4 regions of the Thalassospira sp. MCCC 1A02898 genome follow, and region 4 is predicted to be linked to each of the others. Evidence: predicted binding sites of a transcription regulator. Region 4 holds the regulator's gene; each other region holds the start of a gene.
The links. Region 4 encodes PhoB, which activates phosphate uptake and scavenging genes when phosphate is short. Its sites were predicted from a motif close to TNTCATAAAACTGTCA; they were not measured.
Positions count from the first base shown of each region.

Region 1: a site for PhoB is predicted at 1,998-2,013, ahead of AUQ41_RS05280 (5'-nucleotidase, lipoprotein e(P4) family). Genes of this name have one in related genera too.
Region 2: a site for PhoB is predicted at 1,797-1,812, ahead of phnF (phosphonate metabolism transcriptional regulator PhnF). Genes of this name have one in related genera too.
Region 3: a site for PhoB is predicted at 2,284-2,299, ahead of AUQ41_RS04400 (choice-of-anchor I family protein). Genes of this name have one in related genera too.

Region 1 is NZ_LPXK01000007.1:36,739-40,921, reverse strand. It holds gene AUQ41_RS05285 (DMT family transporter) at 1-853, opposite strand, end outside; gene AUQ41_RS05280 (5'-nucleotidase, lipoprotein e(P4) family) at 1,013-1,864, opposite strand; gene AUQ41_RS05275 (acylphosphatase) at 2,036-2,350, opposite strand; gene AUQ41_RS05270 (DUF1244 domain-containing protein) at 2,390-2,773, opposite strand; gene AUQ41_RS05265 (HAD family hydrolase) at 2,766-3,500, opposite strand; gene accC (acetyl-CoA carboxylase biotin carboxylase subunit) at 3,782-4,183, opposite strand, start outside.
Region 2 is NZ_LPXK01000012.1:353,241-357,423, forward strand. It holds gene AUQ41_RS16050 (class I SAM-dependent methyltransferase) at 1-1,071, shown strand, start outside; gene phnF (phosphonate metabolism transcriptional regulator PhnF) at 1,073-1,786, opposite strand; gene phnG (phosphonate C-P lyase system protein PhnG) at 1,920-2,420, shown strand; gene phnH (phosphonate C-P lyase system protein PhnH) at 2,417-3,040, shown strand; gene AUQ41_RS16070 (carbon-phosphorus lyase complex subunit PhnI) at 3,043-4,176, shown strand; gene AUQ41_RS16075 (alpha-D-ribose 1-methylphosphonate 5-phosphate C-P-lyase PhnJ) at 4,181-4,183, shown strand, end outside.
Region 3 is NZ_LPXK01000002.1:121,050-125,232, forward strand. It holds gene pgi (glucose-6-phosphate isomerase) at 1-619, shown strand, start outside; gene AUQ41_RS04390 (DUF3253 domain-containing protein) at 626-913, opposite strand; gene AUQ41_RS20495 (DUF2256 domain-containing protein) at 910-1,104, opposite strand; gene AUQ41_RS04395 (NAD(P)/FAD-dependent oxidoreductase) at 1,133-2,179, opposite strand; gene AUQ41_RS04400 (choice-of-anchor I family protein) at 2,374-3,969, shown strand; gene AUQ41_RS04405 (response regulator) at 4,132-4,183, shown strand, end outside.
Region 4 is NZ_LPXK01000011.1:49,720-53,902, reverse strand. It holds gene AUQ41_RS11255 (calcium/sodium antiporter) at 1-43, opposite strand, end outside; gene AUQ41_RS11250 (hypothetical protein) at 68-256, opposite strand; gene AUQ41_RS11245 (cation:proton antiporter) at 310-2,058, shown strand; gene phoB (phosphate regulon transcriptional regulator PhoB) at 2,139-2,837, opposite strand; gene phoU (phosphate signaling complex protein PhoU) at 2,855-3,577, opposite strand; gene pstB (phosphate ABC transporter ATP-binding protein PstB) at 3,600-4,183, opposite strand, start outside.

The sequences.
Region 1 (4,183 bases), on a different contig from region 4:
CAGGGGTTTCGGCAAAGAAGACCACACCCCAGACAAACGAAAACCCGACATAGGCAAAATCAAACGTGCCGATCATGGCGGGCGGGCCATTTTGATAGGCAATGGCTGCCCCGATGCTGCCAATCAGGATGGAGGCCGCAAGGATCGCCATGGTGCCCAGGCCGGTTAAGGTCATGGTGCTCCAGGGGGCAAGAAGGAAGCCATCGCGCATGTCATCAGACAGCAGGCTGATCACCAGCGCAGCAATGGCCCCGACCGCGACAAAGGCGATGTTCAGCGCAAGCGAGAGCTTGATCGGATGTTCGTCCCGGCATTTGGTGCGGGTCAAGATCATCGCCACCGCATACAGCATGGCCGCGAACAGCGGCAACAATGCATAACCATTAAAGTTTCCCGCATCCGGACGCAGAATAAACAACACGCCCACAAAGCCGATTATGACGGCAAGCCAGCCTGTTTTACTGATTTTGGTTCGGGTCGTGATGGCGCTAAACAGCGTGATGAAAATCGGCAAGGTATAATAGGTTGCCGCCGCCACAGACAGGGTCAGATGTGGCAGCGACAGATAATAGCAAACCCACATCACCACCAGTAAAAGGCTGCGCAACGTGGTCCAGCCAAAAGCATGGCCAAGACGCAAGGCCGACGGGGCACGAATGGCCAGATAGCCCACCAGAAAGGGAATGGCGATTGCCGATCTGACGACGAATATTTGCCAGATGACGAACTGGCTGCTCGATTGCTTGATCAGCGCATCACCCAGCGACAGGGCGAAGACGGTAAAAATGATCGTTCCGACAGCCAGTGGGACACGATCACGGTGCGGGGTGGTGGCGTTGGCAGTCGCTTTCATAACATCCTGCGTGGTGACGCATGGTGGCGCGTGCAAAGCGGTTAAAATGACTCTAACACCATTGCGCGACAAAGATGAACCCCGGAGGTTGCGCAGAAAGTGAGATATAAAAAAGGCGCCCCGGTTGGGACGCCCTTTAACGTAATTAGGCGGCAAGGATTACTCGGCCGGGCCTGCCCACGGGGTCATGGCATTGAGTTTGTCCTGGCGGCGTTCGTCGCCGGACTTGCCCCAGTCACCACCGAAGGCGGCTTCTTCCCATGAGCCGTAGCTCGGGTTCGGGAGCATGAACCAGCGTTCGCCCCAGTAATTGCCGTATTTTTCCATGACTTCGAGACGCTCAGAAATCGAACCATCAATTTCGTCGGTGAAGTCACCGAAATTGTCACCAAACTGCATGATCACACGGTAGTCTTCGGCCACAGCCGCCCGGCGCGGGGTCTTGTTCGAACCCCATTCTTCGACTTCGCCCCGCAGCATGACATGCTTTTCATCCGCATAGGGGAAGCCATATTTCTTGAGGTTTTCGATGGTGGGTTCTTCTTCCGGGGCCTTGCGGTTCGAGACATAGAAGACTTCCACACCGCGTGCAGCGGCCGCCTTGGTGAATTCCAGCGCACCCGGGGTCGGGGTGGAAATCATGTCATGCACAAAGGCCGCCCAGGTTTTGGAGCTGTAATGGGTTTTGTCGGTGACAACCCATGCCTGATAGGCGGAGTTATCCAGAACCGTTTCATCAACGTCGAGGATAACTGCCGGCGGCTTGGTCATATAGTTGCCGTCCTGCTCCAGCGCTGCGGTCCAGCTGTGATCGCCAATGGCGGCATCAAGCAAACGGGTGGCACCGGCATAGACCGACATGGCGGTCGTTTTGTATTCGACCGAGGTCTGCAGCCACAGCGTGCCGTTCAGGCCGTCATTCTGTTCCGGCTCTGCCTGTGCGCCGAACGCGCAAAGCGCACTGGTCGCAACAATGGCAGCAACGCCAAATGATTTTGCGATAAAGGTCATGTGTAGTCTCCCTGTTGATTTCCCGACGCATTGCGTCTGACCATGCAGTCAGGATTTCATAACCATGCCACCGCAGTGCGATAAAGAAAAAGCCTTTTTCCAAAATCAATTGGAAAAAGGCTTTTGCAATCGGTTTAACAAAACCGCCAACGCCTTGGCGTACACTGTGTTTCAGGCGGTTGGGCGCTTTTCAAACGTGGCGAACCCGTCTTCAAGGGCCGGTTCTTCGTGAATGCGATCAACACGCGCATGGGTCGGGCCATCGTGGCAGGCGGTGATCATGGATTGCACCACCTTGGCCGGGCCACAAAACACCGCCTCGACCGAGCCATCATTGCGATTGCGCACCCAGCCGGTCAGATCGCGTTTGCGGGCTTCTTCGACGGTCCAGGCGCGATACCACACACCCTGCACCCGGCCTTCGATCCGGGCGTGGACGGCGATGTTACCATCCCCCGTTGACGGGTCGGGGCTTGTATCGGTCATGATCGGGCCTCCTCCCTTGTCGATGGTTTTATCCCGGGCTTATTTCGCGCCGGGGATTTTGGCATGGAGATGGGCGGTGTCCTGAAACTTCTGTTTCTGTTCATCAGACGCCGGCGCCTGATGGTTATCCTTCCAGACGTCATAGGTCATGCCATAGACGACTTCGCGCGCCCCATCATAATCCATGGCAACACTGCGTTCGCGGGCAGCTGCCAGATACCATTTGGCGAGGCAGTTGCGGCAGAACCCGGCAAGGTTCATCAGATCGATATTCTGAACATCCTTGCGATCTTGGAGGTGCGTGACCAGCCCACGAAAGGCAGCGGCTTCGAGTTCGAGCTTGGTTTGCGGATCAAGATCGGCCGCCGGGCCGTTGGCCAAGACGGCCTCGGTGGACATTTCAGAACCGGCGCAATCAGACATGTTCCATACTCCCGCTGGTCTTTTGGTTTTCGAGTTTCTCGATAATCCCGGGCACATGGGCAATGCTTTCGGCCGTGATGACCTTGTCATTGTCGATCTCTGTCTGATCGACCATTTCATGGACCCAAGTGATTTCATAGGGAATGTGGATCGCGGTCGCCCCGCACGCAAGGACCGGCAGAATATCGGATTTCATCGAATTGCCGATCATGATCGCTTCCTCGGGATCAACGCCATAGCGGCCAAAGATGTTGCGATAGGTCAGCGGATCCTTTTCCGAGACAATCTCGATCCCGTCAAACAGGTCCTCGAACCCTGAGCGATCAATCTTGAGCTGCTGGGCGATCAGATCGCCCTTGGTGATCAGGACCACCTTGTAATTCGGGTGCTTGGCATATTGCTTGAGCACTTCCTCGGCCCCGTCAATGATCCGGGTGGGCGCACGCAGCATGGATTTGCCGGTTTCGGCCAGTTTGTGGATGTCTTCGGCGCTGATTTTACGATCAGACAATTCGATCGCCGTTTCAATCATCGACAGGGTAAAGCCCGTCACGCCATAGCCATAGATGGAAAGGTTGGCCAACTCGGCCTGATAGAGACGATCATCAACCAGCTCGGGATCAACATAATGTCCCAGCATTTCGCGAAGCTGCACATGGGCTTGGCGGAAAAGTGGCTCGTTGTGCCACAGGGTATCGTCGCCATCAAAAGCAATCAGCTTGTACATTCTTAAGCCTCGTTTCTTGTTATTGGATGGCCGCAGGCACGTTCAATGCGTTGGCAGTCAACCTCGATGTTCACAGGGTATTACGGCCTCAATTCACGACCATATGGCAGTGCAAACGCCCCGTAAAGCCCCGTTATCTGTATTTAATATGCGTGAAACGGATCGGAAAGGCCTTGAAAACACAAGTGTTTGAACAGGTTAGGGTTCAGACCCAAAAAAGGCGCCATCCGAAAACCCGGACAGCGCCTTGATCAAGCATCACCCCAGAGGGATCGGGTGGCTTATTCGTCTTTTTCGAACTCGATGATGATGGCGTCGACCGAGAGGTTTGCGCCCTGTTCGGCGTGGATCTTTTTGACCACGCCTTTGCTTTCGCACTTCAGGACGTTTTCCATTTTCATGGCTTCAAGGATGCAAAGCTCCTCGCCCGGCTGGACGGTCTGGCCTTCCTCGACCGAGACCTTGACGAGCAAGCCCGGCATTGGCGAGAGCAGGAAGTTCGACATATCCGGCGGAGCCTTGAACGGCATCAGTTTTTGCAATTCCGCGACGCGTGGCAGCATCACCTTGAAGTGGCGCTGAATGCCGTTGGCGGCAAGTTTGTAGCCCACCCCTTCGATGTCGATCTGCACACAGACCGGGGCACCGTCGATTTCACCGACAAACAGCGGATCGCCGATTTT
Region 2 (4,183 bases), on a different contig from region 4:
GTTGCGCTTGTCGGCTGCTATCAACCACTTATCAAACTTTTAGATCCAGACGCTTTCACTGGAAACAAAGTCCCATCTTATGCCGATAAAATGCTCCGCAGGCTATTGATTGAGCCGCATGAAGAAAAAAGAATTCGCGGAACCATCCCTGATTGGACTTCAAGTGCTGGTGACGTTTCCGATGCTGTTCGCTCTCAGTACGAGGAAAACCCTTATCCGCGCTGGACGCATACAATTAAAATAAACAGGCGAAGACCTGTTAGCATCTGCCTGCAATCACCACCGCTAAATCTGCAGCTTGCAGGCTACAAAGAACCTGAAGCGCCAGAAATACTTGTTGCTGGCTGCGGAACTGGACAACATGCTATCCAACCAGCAACGCGTTTTGCCAATGCAAAAGTGACTGCGATAGACCTCAGCAAAAGCAGTTTGGCTTATGCAAAACGCCAAACATCGGAACTTGGCATTACCAATATTGACTTTGCACGCGCAGATATCCTGAAATTGGATGAGCTCGGCTGCAACTTTGACATCATCGAATGCGTTGGAGTGCTTCATCACCTTGAGAACCCGATCGTAGGTTGGAAAATTCTGAACAAGCTACTTCGATCAGGTGGACTAATGAAGATCGGGCTTTACAGCGAACTTGCACGCAAGGACGTGATTGAAGGACGGAAAACTGTTGCAAGTCACGGTTATTCTCCATCCGCGAGTGATATGCGCCAATGTCGTCAAACAATTATTCGAGAAGCTACCAAAGGAAACGGAGCCCTGTTGCAACTTAGCCGAAGGAGCGACTTCTTTAGCCTGAGTGCCTTTCGTGATCTCATCTTTCATGTTCAGGAACATCGCTTTGATCTCGTAATGATCAAAGATCACTTGGACGAACTCGGACTTCAGTTCCTTGATTTTGAAATGCCGTTCGCCGGTGACATTCAGCAGTATAGGGACAGCATTGCAAATCGGACGCCGCAAGAGAGATTATTGCTCTGGCACGATTACGAACAACAGCGGCCAGATACATTCCGTGGCATGTATCAGTTTTGGTGCCAAAAAACCGCAGACAAATAACTCACTCAACGATCAACTGAACCCGGTCGCTTGAAAAGGCGGTCACACCGTATTCGATTGGCGCACCTGCCGAATCAACATCGACACTTTCCGTCGAAATCACTGGTCGATTGCGCGCCTGTTTAAGCAGGTTGGCAACACGTGATGAAGGAAGCGTTGCCGAAATGCGCGTGGTCTTTCGTGTGTAGTCATCAATCCCAAAGCGCTTGAAAGCTTCTGTAAGCGATTTGGTTTCGACAAATATCTCGACAATGCCGTCAAAGCGCGCGGCGGGAAGATAACTTGTCGCGACAGCAAGCGGTACACCGTCGGCCTCGGATACCGAAAACAACTCGATCACCCGCGTGCCCGGTTTGACATCCAGGAACTGCGCGATGGTCGAATTGGCTTTGAGGACCTCGGACGAGATCAGGCGTTTGTCGGGCAAGCGATGGCGGCCCGATACGATCTGCGAAAACCTGGTTTTGGAACCAAGCGGGTAGTCAAGGATCTGTTCCTGAACAAAGGCGCCGCGCCCCTGTTCGACACGGACAACATTGGAATCGACAAGTGCCGCCATGGCGCGGCGCACCGTATGGCGATTCACCCCAAAGCGCCGGACCAATTCCATCTCGGTCGGCATCTTTTCGCCCGGTGTGAAAACGCCCTCCGAAATATCAGCCAGAAGCTGCTTTTCGATTTGCCTCCAAATAGATAGGCCCGGTTCCCAATCCATTGCATTCCCCGTTCACAAAACTTTCACCGCAAGACCTTTGCCTTTGCTGCTGGATCGTCTTATAACGTCAATAGGTATAGACGTCTAGACAAATTTTAGATTTGTCGACATAAGTTGAGAAGGGATCAGTTTGATGACGGCGCACCCCGCCCCGAATGCCCGGACAGATCAAAACCGGAATGCAGACACCCCCACCGATCCGCATATTGCCGCGCGCCAAAAATGGATGTCGGTTCTGGCCCGCACATCCCGTGTCCGGCTTGAAACCGAATGGTCGGAAAATCATGGCGATGAGAGCTGGACGCACCTGCGCGAACCGCAAATCGGCATGGTGATGGTCCGCGGCCGTGCTGGTGGCGCCGGGCAGCGTTTCAACCTCGGTGAAATGACTGTGACGCGTTGTGCGGTCACCCTGTCAGACGGCACGGTCGGGCATTCCTATATCAAGGGACGTGATCGCATTCAGGCGCAATATGCAGCCCTATTTGATGCGGTGATGCTGCGCGACGGATCAGCAAGCAATTTCATCGACACCCTGGCCGCCGAACAGGCCGCCGCCAAACGCGATCATGCCCGCAAGGTTGCCGCCACCAAAGTTGATTTCTTCACCCTTGTCCGCGGAGAAGACGAATGACGCCCCAATCCCAATCAACCACCGCCCAGACAAGTGACTTGTTGCCCGGTTTTGACCATGCGGCATTTGATTCAAACGCTGTTTTTCGCGCCCTGCTTGATGCGATGTCACGGCCCGGTCGCATTTATGATTTGCCGGTCAGTGTTTCCGCACCCGATGGCCTGAACAAAGCCACCACCGCAACACTTCTTGCGATGGCCGATATGGATACCACAGTCTGGATGTCACCAAACTGTTCGACCAAGGCCGCAGGCGATCACTTGAAATTCCATTGCGGTTGCCCGCTCAGCACGGATGTCAAACAGGCCGATTTTGCGGTTGCCCGCATTTCCGATGATCTGTCCTTTGTCACCGATCTTGCCGTTGGCAATGCGGAATATCCTGATCAATCCGCAACCCTGATCCTGATGGTCGATGAGATTTCAGATCGTCCGTCCATGAACCTTAAGGGCCCGGGCATCAAGGATACGCATAGCCTTTGCATCAAGGGGCTGCCCGCAAGCTTCCATGCATGGCGCGCAGAAAACCATCACCTGTTTCCGTGCGGTGCTGATGTGATTTTCGCAAGCGAAACCCAGATCGCCGCCCTGTCGCGCACCACCCGGATCGAGGTCAATTAATCATGTATGTTGCAGTAAAAGGTGGCGAACGCGCCATCAACAATGCGCACAAGCTTCTGGCCGAGCAGCGCCGGGGCGATACGGACATTGCCGAAATCGAAACTGATCAGATCGAACAGCAACTCTCGCTATCCGTCACCCGTGTCATGGCCGAAGGATCGCTTTATGATCGCGATCTGGCTGCCCTTGCCATCAAGCAGGCCCGTGGTGATTTGATTGAAGCGATCTTTTTGATGCGCGCCTATCGCACGACGCTGCCGCGTTTTGCCTTTTCCAAACCGATCAAAACCGCCGAGATGGATGTTTCACGTCGCATTTCGGCAACCTTCAAAGACCTGCCCGGCGGACAGATCTTGGGCCCGACCTTTGATTACACGCATCGCCTGCTGGATTTCACCCTGATGGCCAACGGCGAAGCACCGACCGAGGCACCAAGTGGTGAAAATCCGATTGATGAGAACATGCCGCGCGTTTTGGATGACATCCTGAACTATGAAGGCCTTATTCAGGATGAACCGGTTCCGGTTGATGAAAACGCCCCGGTCGCCGATCTGACCCGCGAGCCGGTTAAATTCCCGGCCGGGCGTGACTTGCGTTTGCAGAATCTGTCGCGCGGGGATGAAGGATTTGTTCTGGCACTTGGTTACTCCACCCAGCGCGGCTATGCCAACAGCCACGCCTTTGTCGGTGAAATCCGCTATGGCACCGTTTCGGTCGAGATCGAGCCCGAAGAACTCGGATTTGCGATTGATATCGGCGATATCGAACTGACCGAGTGCGAAACGGTCAACAAGTTCAAGGGGTCAAAAACCAAGCTGCCGCAATTCACCCGTGGCTATGGGCTTGTGTTTGGTCAAAACGAGCGCAAAGCCATTTCGATGGCATTGGTGGATCGCGCCATGCGCGCCAATGAAATGGGCGAACAGATCATGGGTCCGGCACAGGACAGCGAGTTCGTGATGGAACATAGCGACAATGTCCAGTCCACCGGCTTTGTCGAACATATCAAGCTGCCACACTATGTCGATTTCCAGGGCGAACTTGAACTGGTGCGCCGCATGCGCGCCGAGATTGAGGAACGTCTGGCGAAAGCCGAAGCTGAAAATGGCACATCCCAACCCGAGGCCGCGGAGTAATCCCATG
Region 3 (4,183 bases), on a different contig from region 4:
GCCAGCCTATCTGCAGCAGGCCGATATGGAAAGTAACGGCAAGTCGGTGACCCGCGATGGCAAACAGATTGCCTATGAAACCGGCCCGATTATCTGGGGCGAACCGGGGACAAATGGTCAGCATGCGTTTTATCAGCTGATCCATCAGGGCACGGAACTGATCCCGGTTGATTTCATCGTGGCTGCCAATGCGCTTCATCCGTTGGCCAACCATCATGACAAGCTGGTGTCGAACTGCCTTGCACAGGCCGAGGCATTGATGCGCGGCAAGACCGAGGCCGAAGTCCGTGAAGAGCTCTCTGGCAGTGACCTGTCACCGGCCGAGATTGATGTGCTGGCACCGCAAAAGGTGTTTGATGGCAATAAGCCCAGCACCATGATCCTCTATAAGCAGCTTGATCCCTTCACCCTTGGCCGGTTGGTCGCGATGTATGAACATAAAATCTTTGTTCAGGGCATCATCTGGAACGTCAATTCTTATGACCAGTGGGGGGTTGAACTTGGCAAGCAGCTTGCCAAGGAACTGCTTCCGATGGTCGAGGGTAAGGAAGATGCCGGTGCGCGCGATGCGTCGACGGCCGGTCTGATCAAACGCCTGCATGCCTTGCGTGGCGCATAAGCTGTCTTAGTCGTCCTGATCATCAAGGACGATGCGCAATCGATAGTGACCCGAAGGGCGGTTTTGGCCATGGCTGATGCCGCCCTTTTCAAATGTCAGTTTGCGTTCGGCACATAGTTGTTCTGCGACCTGATGCACGCGCGGCATCAAATCCCGCCAGTAAGAGCCAAAGGTTTTGGCAACTTCGGACGGGCATATCGTTTTGTCTGGCCCGCGCTCTGTTGCCAGATCAATCACGCGCTGGCGCAGGATGGCATAGGTTGGCTGATCTTCGTCTTTTTGGTCAAACATCATGACACTTGGTTCTGCATGTTCGTTTTTGCAGGTTGCTTTCGCTGGCCACGGCACCGGTCAGAGCAATATTGAACCTCGTCCCAGCAATCCTTCCATTTGCGCCGCCAGTTAAAGGGCCGCGCGCATGTCACGCAGGTTTTCTGCGGCAGGTCTGATTTGCTGTGACGATGTCCATTGGCATTTTTCGGCATGACACTGCGTTCGGATCACGTTTACCGATTATCCGATCAGGGCTTCGACCATGGCATGTGCCGCTGTTCGGCCACTGCGCCAGGCCGCCTCGACCCGTGCGCCAAGGCACCAGTCGCCTGCGGCAATCACCCGGCCGTTCATGCCGTTAAGGTGACTTTTGCCAAGTGGCAATTCAGTCCGCGCATAGCGCCAACGATGGGCCTGCACCGAATGAAGTTCCGGCAGATTCACACCGCTGACATCACGAAGAGCCGCCAGCAGCTTTTCAATCACGCGGTCCTTGTCGTCTTCAAGGTGGGCGCGTGACCATTCCGGGCTGGCGTGCAGGACCCACGGATCGGGTGTGCGACGATGGAACATGTCTTCGTTCTGGCTGCTGCGCGCGGCCCAGCTGATTTCAGGGCTCGGATACAGCATCGCGTCAAAGCCGGTGGGAAGCGGGCTTTCAAAGGCCGCCATCACTGCCCAGCACGGCGCCATGACAACCTCGTCAATCGGGGCATAGCGCGGCGCAAGCGGGCGCAAAAGATCGGCAGTCTGCGGGGCAGGGGCGGTGACGATCACACCATCAAACGGGCCGTAAGTCCCGTCCAGATCATCATGGAGTATAAAGCTGCGCGGGCCGGATGGCTCGATACCGACAATGCGGTGCTGTTTCTGGATCGGGAAGGTGTCGACCAGTGGGCGGATCAGTTTGTTCATCTGCGGCGCGCCCTGATACCAGGGTTCTTCGGCAAGGTTGCCGACATGGCGCGCGATCGGTGAGAGTGCCGCACCGGATTGTGCGGGGGCGGGTGTCCCGCGATGCAGGTTGGGGGACCAGTTCTGGGCGGCGTTAAACTCGGTTGCTTCTTGCAAAAACGCATTAAATCCGGGATCACGCGCCGTCACATATTGCGCACCATGATTGAAATGACCAAAGTCCGTGCGCCGTGACGCCAGTCGCCCGCCAAGACCGCGGCTTTTTTCAAAAACCGTTACGTTCATGCCGATGCGGTGCAGCGTGCTGGCAGCCTTTAGGCCCGCCATTCCGGCACCAATGATCGCAATATTCACGTTTGACATCCGTGGCATGTGTGGCTCCTGTCTGGGTCGCGGGGCAAGTCCCGACGGATTGTTTCGAGATATAGTTTCGATACGAAACCAGACCGGAATTGGAGCAGTCCCATCGATAAGAAATTTATGAAACTGTCACGACCGGGTCATGAAACCGTTACAACAAACACGCAGTCTGCCTGCTTTGATTACGGTTATTCCAAGGGGAAAACATGCGTTCTTCATTGATGGCGACAGCCGCTGTTTCGTTGCTTCTGACAGCCTGTGCAGGCACGGCACCCAACCAAACCAAGATGGCGGGTGACGTCATGAATGCGGGTGCGCATCCGATCACGATTGTGCCGATGGGCGAATATCGTACCGGGATGCTCGATGAAAGTGCGGCGGAAATCCCAGCATTTGATCCGGTGTCAAAGCGCATCTTTGTCGTCAATGGCGCGGACAAAGTGATCGATATTCTTGATATGTCCGATCCGTCCGAACTGACCAAGATCTCCGCGATTGATCTTTCCACCTGGGGCAAGGGTGCCAACAGTGTTGCCATCAAAAATGGCGTTGTCGCCGTAGCCGTGGAAAACAGCGATAAGCAGGCACCGGGTCAGGCCGTTTTCTTTGATACCGATGGCGGGTTCATTTCAGCGGTCACCGTTGGCGCACTGCCCGACATGATCAAGTTCTCCCCGGATGGGAAATATGTTCTGGTCGCGAACGAGGGTGAGCCGAATGACGCATTCACCAATGATCCGGAAGGTAGTGTTTCGATCATTTCCATGGCCGGTGGTGCAGAAAACTTGTCTGATGATGACGTCCGCACGGTTGATTTCAAGTTCCTGAATGATGGCAAGCTGCCCTATGGCATGCGGACATCCAATCCGGGTGCTTCAAGCGTGGCACAGGATGTGGAGCCGGAATATATCGCCGTCTCCAAGGACAGCAAAACCGCCTATGTTTCGCTGCAGGAAAACAACGCGGTTGCGATTATCGATATCGAAACTGCAACCGTCAAAAACGTCGCCGGTCTTGGTTTCAAGGATCATTTGGTCCATGCCTTTGATGCCAGCGACAAGGACGGCAAGATCAATATCCGCACTTGGCCGGTGATGGGCATGTTCATGCCTGACACCATTGATGCGATCAATATTGATGGCAAGGAATGGGTCCTGATCGCCAACGAAGGCGATTCACGTGACTATGACGGCTACAGCGAAGAAACCCGCGTTGGCAAGCTAACCCTTGATCCGGTGGCCTTCCCGACGGCAAGCACCCTGCAAAAGGATGAAAATCTTGGTCGTTTGAAGACCACCACGGCACAGGGTGACATTGATGGCGATGGTGATTTCGATGTCATCTATAGCTATGGCGCACGGTCGTTCTCGGTTCTGAATGCCGATGGCGAAATGGTCTTTGACAGTGGTGATGCGTTTGAGCAGATCCTGGCGGCGAACTATCCCAATGTTTTCAATTCCTCGGATACTGAAAACTACAGCCGTGACAACCGCTCCGATGACAAGGGCCCGGAGCCAGAAGGCATTGCAAGTGGCTATGTAAACGGTACGCCCTATGCCTTTATCGGGCTGGAGCGTCAGGGTGGCTTCATGGTCTATGACCTGACCAACCCGACCAACCCGCAATTCGTCACCTATCACAGTGATCGTCGTTTCTCTGGCAATCCGGAAAATGATACTGCCGGTGAACTGGCCCCCGAAGGCCTGCAGTTTGTTGATGCCAAGGATAGCCCGACCGGCAACGCAATGCTGGTGGTGGCATCGGAAGTATCTGGTAGCACCAAGGTTTATGACCTGCAGTAACCCGATTACAGCCCTGACTGTTGGATATGGGGAAGCCGGGCATTGCCCGGCTTTTTCCTTTTTAAACGCCAGATGGAAAACGGTTCAAACCGTTGGCGATATCGACTAAACTCCCGCCGCGGTCGGGGACATGGCCGATGAATATCAGGGGAGTTCGGGACACTGACGACGCGACGTGAACCACATATCCTGGTCGTAGATGACGACCAGGAAA
Region 4 (4,183 bases):
CAAGGCCCGCGATGATCTGAAGATAGGGGATAAGCTGTTCCAAAATATCTGCTCGTTTCAAAAGCGATTAAACCGGCCCGTTGTCGGGCCCGCGGAAGATGGCATTTGGCAGCGCGAATGGCAAGTCATCAGGCGGTGACAATCCACACAGCACTTTATAGTGCGATTGGGCGGTGAATTTCGCCAATGCCGCAAATTTACCCACGACTGGCAGGGTTATTTTCGTTATCGTTGTAATCTCGTTATTTTCAGGCATTTAGGTCCTGATACCCTTTGATTATTTGACCGCCTTCCGGAACGAATTTCGCCATGCATCACAGCGTCCTGTTTGAGCTGTTTCTTATTCTGACTGCCGCGATCATTGCGGTGCCGATTGCGCACAAGCTGCGTGCGAATTCGATCATCGGCTTTCTGATTGGCGGGTTCTTTATCGGGCCATTCGGCTTTGGCCTGATTTCCGAACGCGAAGACATTTCCACGGTTGCCGAACTGGGCGTGGTTTTCCTGCTGTTCATGATCGGGCTGGAGCTTTCGCGTGATCGTTTGCGCGTCATTGGCGGGCGGTTTGCCGGTCTGGGCGTTTTGCAAATTCTGGTATCGATGGCAGCCCTTCTGGGGCTTCTGGTTGTCATGGAATTCCCGCTGCCGACGGCTTTGGTGATTGCAGGGGCGCTTGCGCTTTCATCGACTGCGATCATCCTCAAACAGCTTTCCGATGACAAGCAGCTCAATACCCGGTTTGGCCGTGCGGCCCTTGCCATTTTGTTATTGCAGGACGTGGCGGTTGGTCCGTTCCTGATCATGGTGCAGGCAGCAGGTGATGCTGGCACGGAAACCAGCCCGTGGATGAGCATCCTGCTTGGTTTCGGGTCGGTTGCGTTGTTGTTACTCGTCGGGCGGTATGTGTTGCCGCGCCTGTTTCGCTATATCGCGTCGCTTAAGAACCCGGAACTGTTTGCCATCGGCACGCTGTTTGTTGTGCTGGCCGCCAGCACCTTGACCGAGGTTTCCGGGCTTTCGATGGCGCTGGGCGCGTTTATCGCCGGGGTGATGCTGGCCGAAACCGAGTTCCGCCATCAGATCGAAGCCGACATTTCGCCGTTCCGCGGCGTGTTCCTGTCGCTGTTCTTTATGTCGGTGGGCATGTCGGTTGATGCCGACGTTGTTTATAACGAATTTGGCACCATTCTGATGTGGCTGGTGCTGTTGCTGGTGATCAAGACGGCGGTTTTGTTCGTTCTGGCGCGTGCGATCCGGTTTGAAACCGGCCTTGCCATACGGGTGGCGATGAGTTTGGCCGCCGGCGGCGAATTTGCCTTTGTGATGTTTGCCCTGGCCGCGCAAAATGGCGCGGTGCCGCTTGAAATGGCCGCCATGCTGATCCCGGTGGTGGCGATTTCGATGGCGCTGACCCCGACCCTGATCAGCCTGGGTCACAAGATCGAGGAAAAGCTTCATCCCAAGGAAGAAGACCAGCTTGGCAAGATTGCAGAGGAGTCCGAGGGCATTCACCAGCATGTTCTGGTGATCGGAAGCGGCCGCGTTGGCCGGGTTCTGGCCCGGTTGCTCAAGACGCGCAACATTCCGTTCATTGTGCTGGATAGTGACGCACAGCAGGTTTCGCGCGGTCGGGCAGAAGGCCTTCCGGTTTACTTTGCCGACGGGTCCAGACCGGAAACTTTCCGGGCCGCACACACCGATGAGGCAAAAATTGCGGTTGTTGCCATGGGGAACCCGCATGCGACCGAGAAGACGGTCGCCCTTTTGCGCCAGCATTACCCGCATCTGAAGATCTTTGCCCGCGCGCAAGACATCACCCATATCGGGCCGCTGTCGCGCCACGGGGCGGATGCGGCCATCCCGGAGGTTCTGGAAACCGGGTTGCGGTTATCTGATCACGTTTTGGCGGCGTGCGACGTGCCGCAGGAAGATATTGATGCCGAAATCGCCAAATTCCGCCGTGCGGACATGCTTTTGATGAACGAACTGGCGCCGCGCCCGCAGCGCAAGCCGTCAGGGTCGGAGAGTTCGGACAAACCGGCGAAAGAAAAATCGTAAAGCCGTTACGCGGTGAAAACAAAAACCCCCGCGGCAAATCGCTGCGGGGGTTTTTTAATCGGATCAGGCTCTAAACCGGCTTAGGCAGCGGTTTCAGAGTCCAGCGCGTAGCCCGCGGCACGGACGGTGCGGATGATATCGCGCGTCCCCTTGACGTCATTGAGCGCCTTGCGCAGGCGACGGATATGAACGTCAACTGTCCGGGTTTCGACATAGATGTTCGGGCCCCAAACCGCGTTAAGCAGCTGTTCGCGCGAGAAAACCCGCCCCGGATGTTCGAGGAAATAGCGCAGCAGACGGAACTCGGTCGGGCCAAGATGGATCGATTTTCCATTGCGGCTGACCCGGTGGGCGGCGAGATCCATTTCGATGTCGGAATAGATCAACTGCCCTTGTGGTTGCGCCGGACCGGACCGGCGCAAAAGTGCGCGGATACGGGCCAGAAGCTCGCCAATGGCAAACGGCTTGGTGACATAGTCATCAGCCCCGGTATCAAGACCGCGGATCCGGTCGCCCTCTTCGCCGCGCGCAGTCACCATGATCACCGGCAAATCGCGGCTTTCAGGCTTGCGGCGGATCTGACGGCAGACCTCGATCCCCGACATCACCGGCAGCATCCAGTCGAGCAAAACCAGATCGACATGGGTTTCAGCCAGAATTTTCAACGCTTCGTCACCGTCACCGGCTTCGACAACCTGCATCCCCTCGCGTTCGAGGTTGTAGCGCAACATGGTTACGATTGCTGCCTCGTCCTCGACGATAAGAACCGTTGGGTCCATCTTCCTATGCTCCCGTGTCAGTCATTCGGTTCGACAACAGCGAAGTTCGCTGCGTCGTTTTTTGGCCGGTCAATCCCCGGCAGGTCTTCGCCCTTGATCCGGTAATAGATCGTTTCGGCGATATTGGTTGCGTGATCACCGATACGTTCGATGTTCTTGGCAATGAACAACAGATGGGTCGATGCGGTAATGTTGCGCGGATCTTCCATCATGTAGGTCAGCAATTCGCGGAACAGCGAATTGTACATATCGTCGACTTCCTGATCGCGTTCCCAGACCCGATGGGCCTTTTCGGCGTCGCTTTCGATATAGGCATCCAGGACATCCTTGATGATTTCCTGGGCCAGCTTGGCCATGTTCGGGATCGCCTGAACCGGGCGGATCGGCGGGATCTGGTTCAGCACCTGCGCGCGTTTGGCGATGTTTTTGGCAAGATCACCAATGCGTTCAAGATCGTTTGATAGCTTAAGGGCCGTCACCACCTGACGCAGGTCATCTGCCATCGGCTGACGCAGGGCCAGAAGACGGACGGCAAAGTCCTGGACTTCCTGTTCGAGCACGTCAATGCGCTGATCGGACAGGATGACTTTCTCGGCCAGTTCGGAATCGCGTTTGACGATGGATCTGATCGAGGAAATAAGCTGGCTTTCGGCAAGCCCGCCCATTTGCGAAATGATGTTGTTCAGACGGGTCAGTTCCTCGTCGAACGAACTTACGATATGGGTATGTTCATCAGCCATTTATGCGTACTCCTGGCGTCGCTTAACCGAAGCGGCCGGTAATGTAACCCTTGGTGCGTTCGTCCTTCGGGTTGGTAAAGATCTGATCGGTTTCACCGACTTCAACCAGCTTTCCAAGGTGGAAGAACGCGGTGCGCTGCGACACACGGGCGGCCTGCTGCATGGAGTGGGTCACGATCACGATCGTGTAGTTCGAACGCAACTCGTCTATCAGTTCCTCGACCTTGGCGGTCGCAATCGGATCAAGGGCCGAGCACGGCTCATCCATCAGGATGACTTCCGGGCTGACGGCAACCGCGCGTGCAATGCAAAGGCGCTGCTGCTGACCACCGGAAAGACCGGTTGCCGGCGATTGCAGACGATCTTTGACTTCTTTCAGAAGACCGGCACGTTCGAGCGAGGTCATGACGATTTCATCAAGTTCATCGCGCGAATTGACCAGACCATGAATACGCGGGCCATAGGCCACGTTGTCATAGATGGTTTTCGGGAACGGGTTCGGTTTCTGGAACACCATGCCGATGCGCGCGCGCAGCTGAACCACGTCGATCCGCTTGTCATAGATGTCGCGACCATCCAGGGTAACGTCACCTTTGATCGTCACAC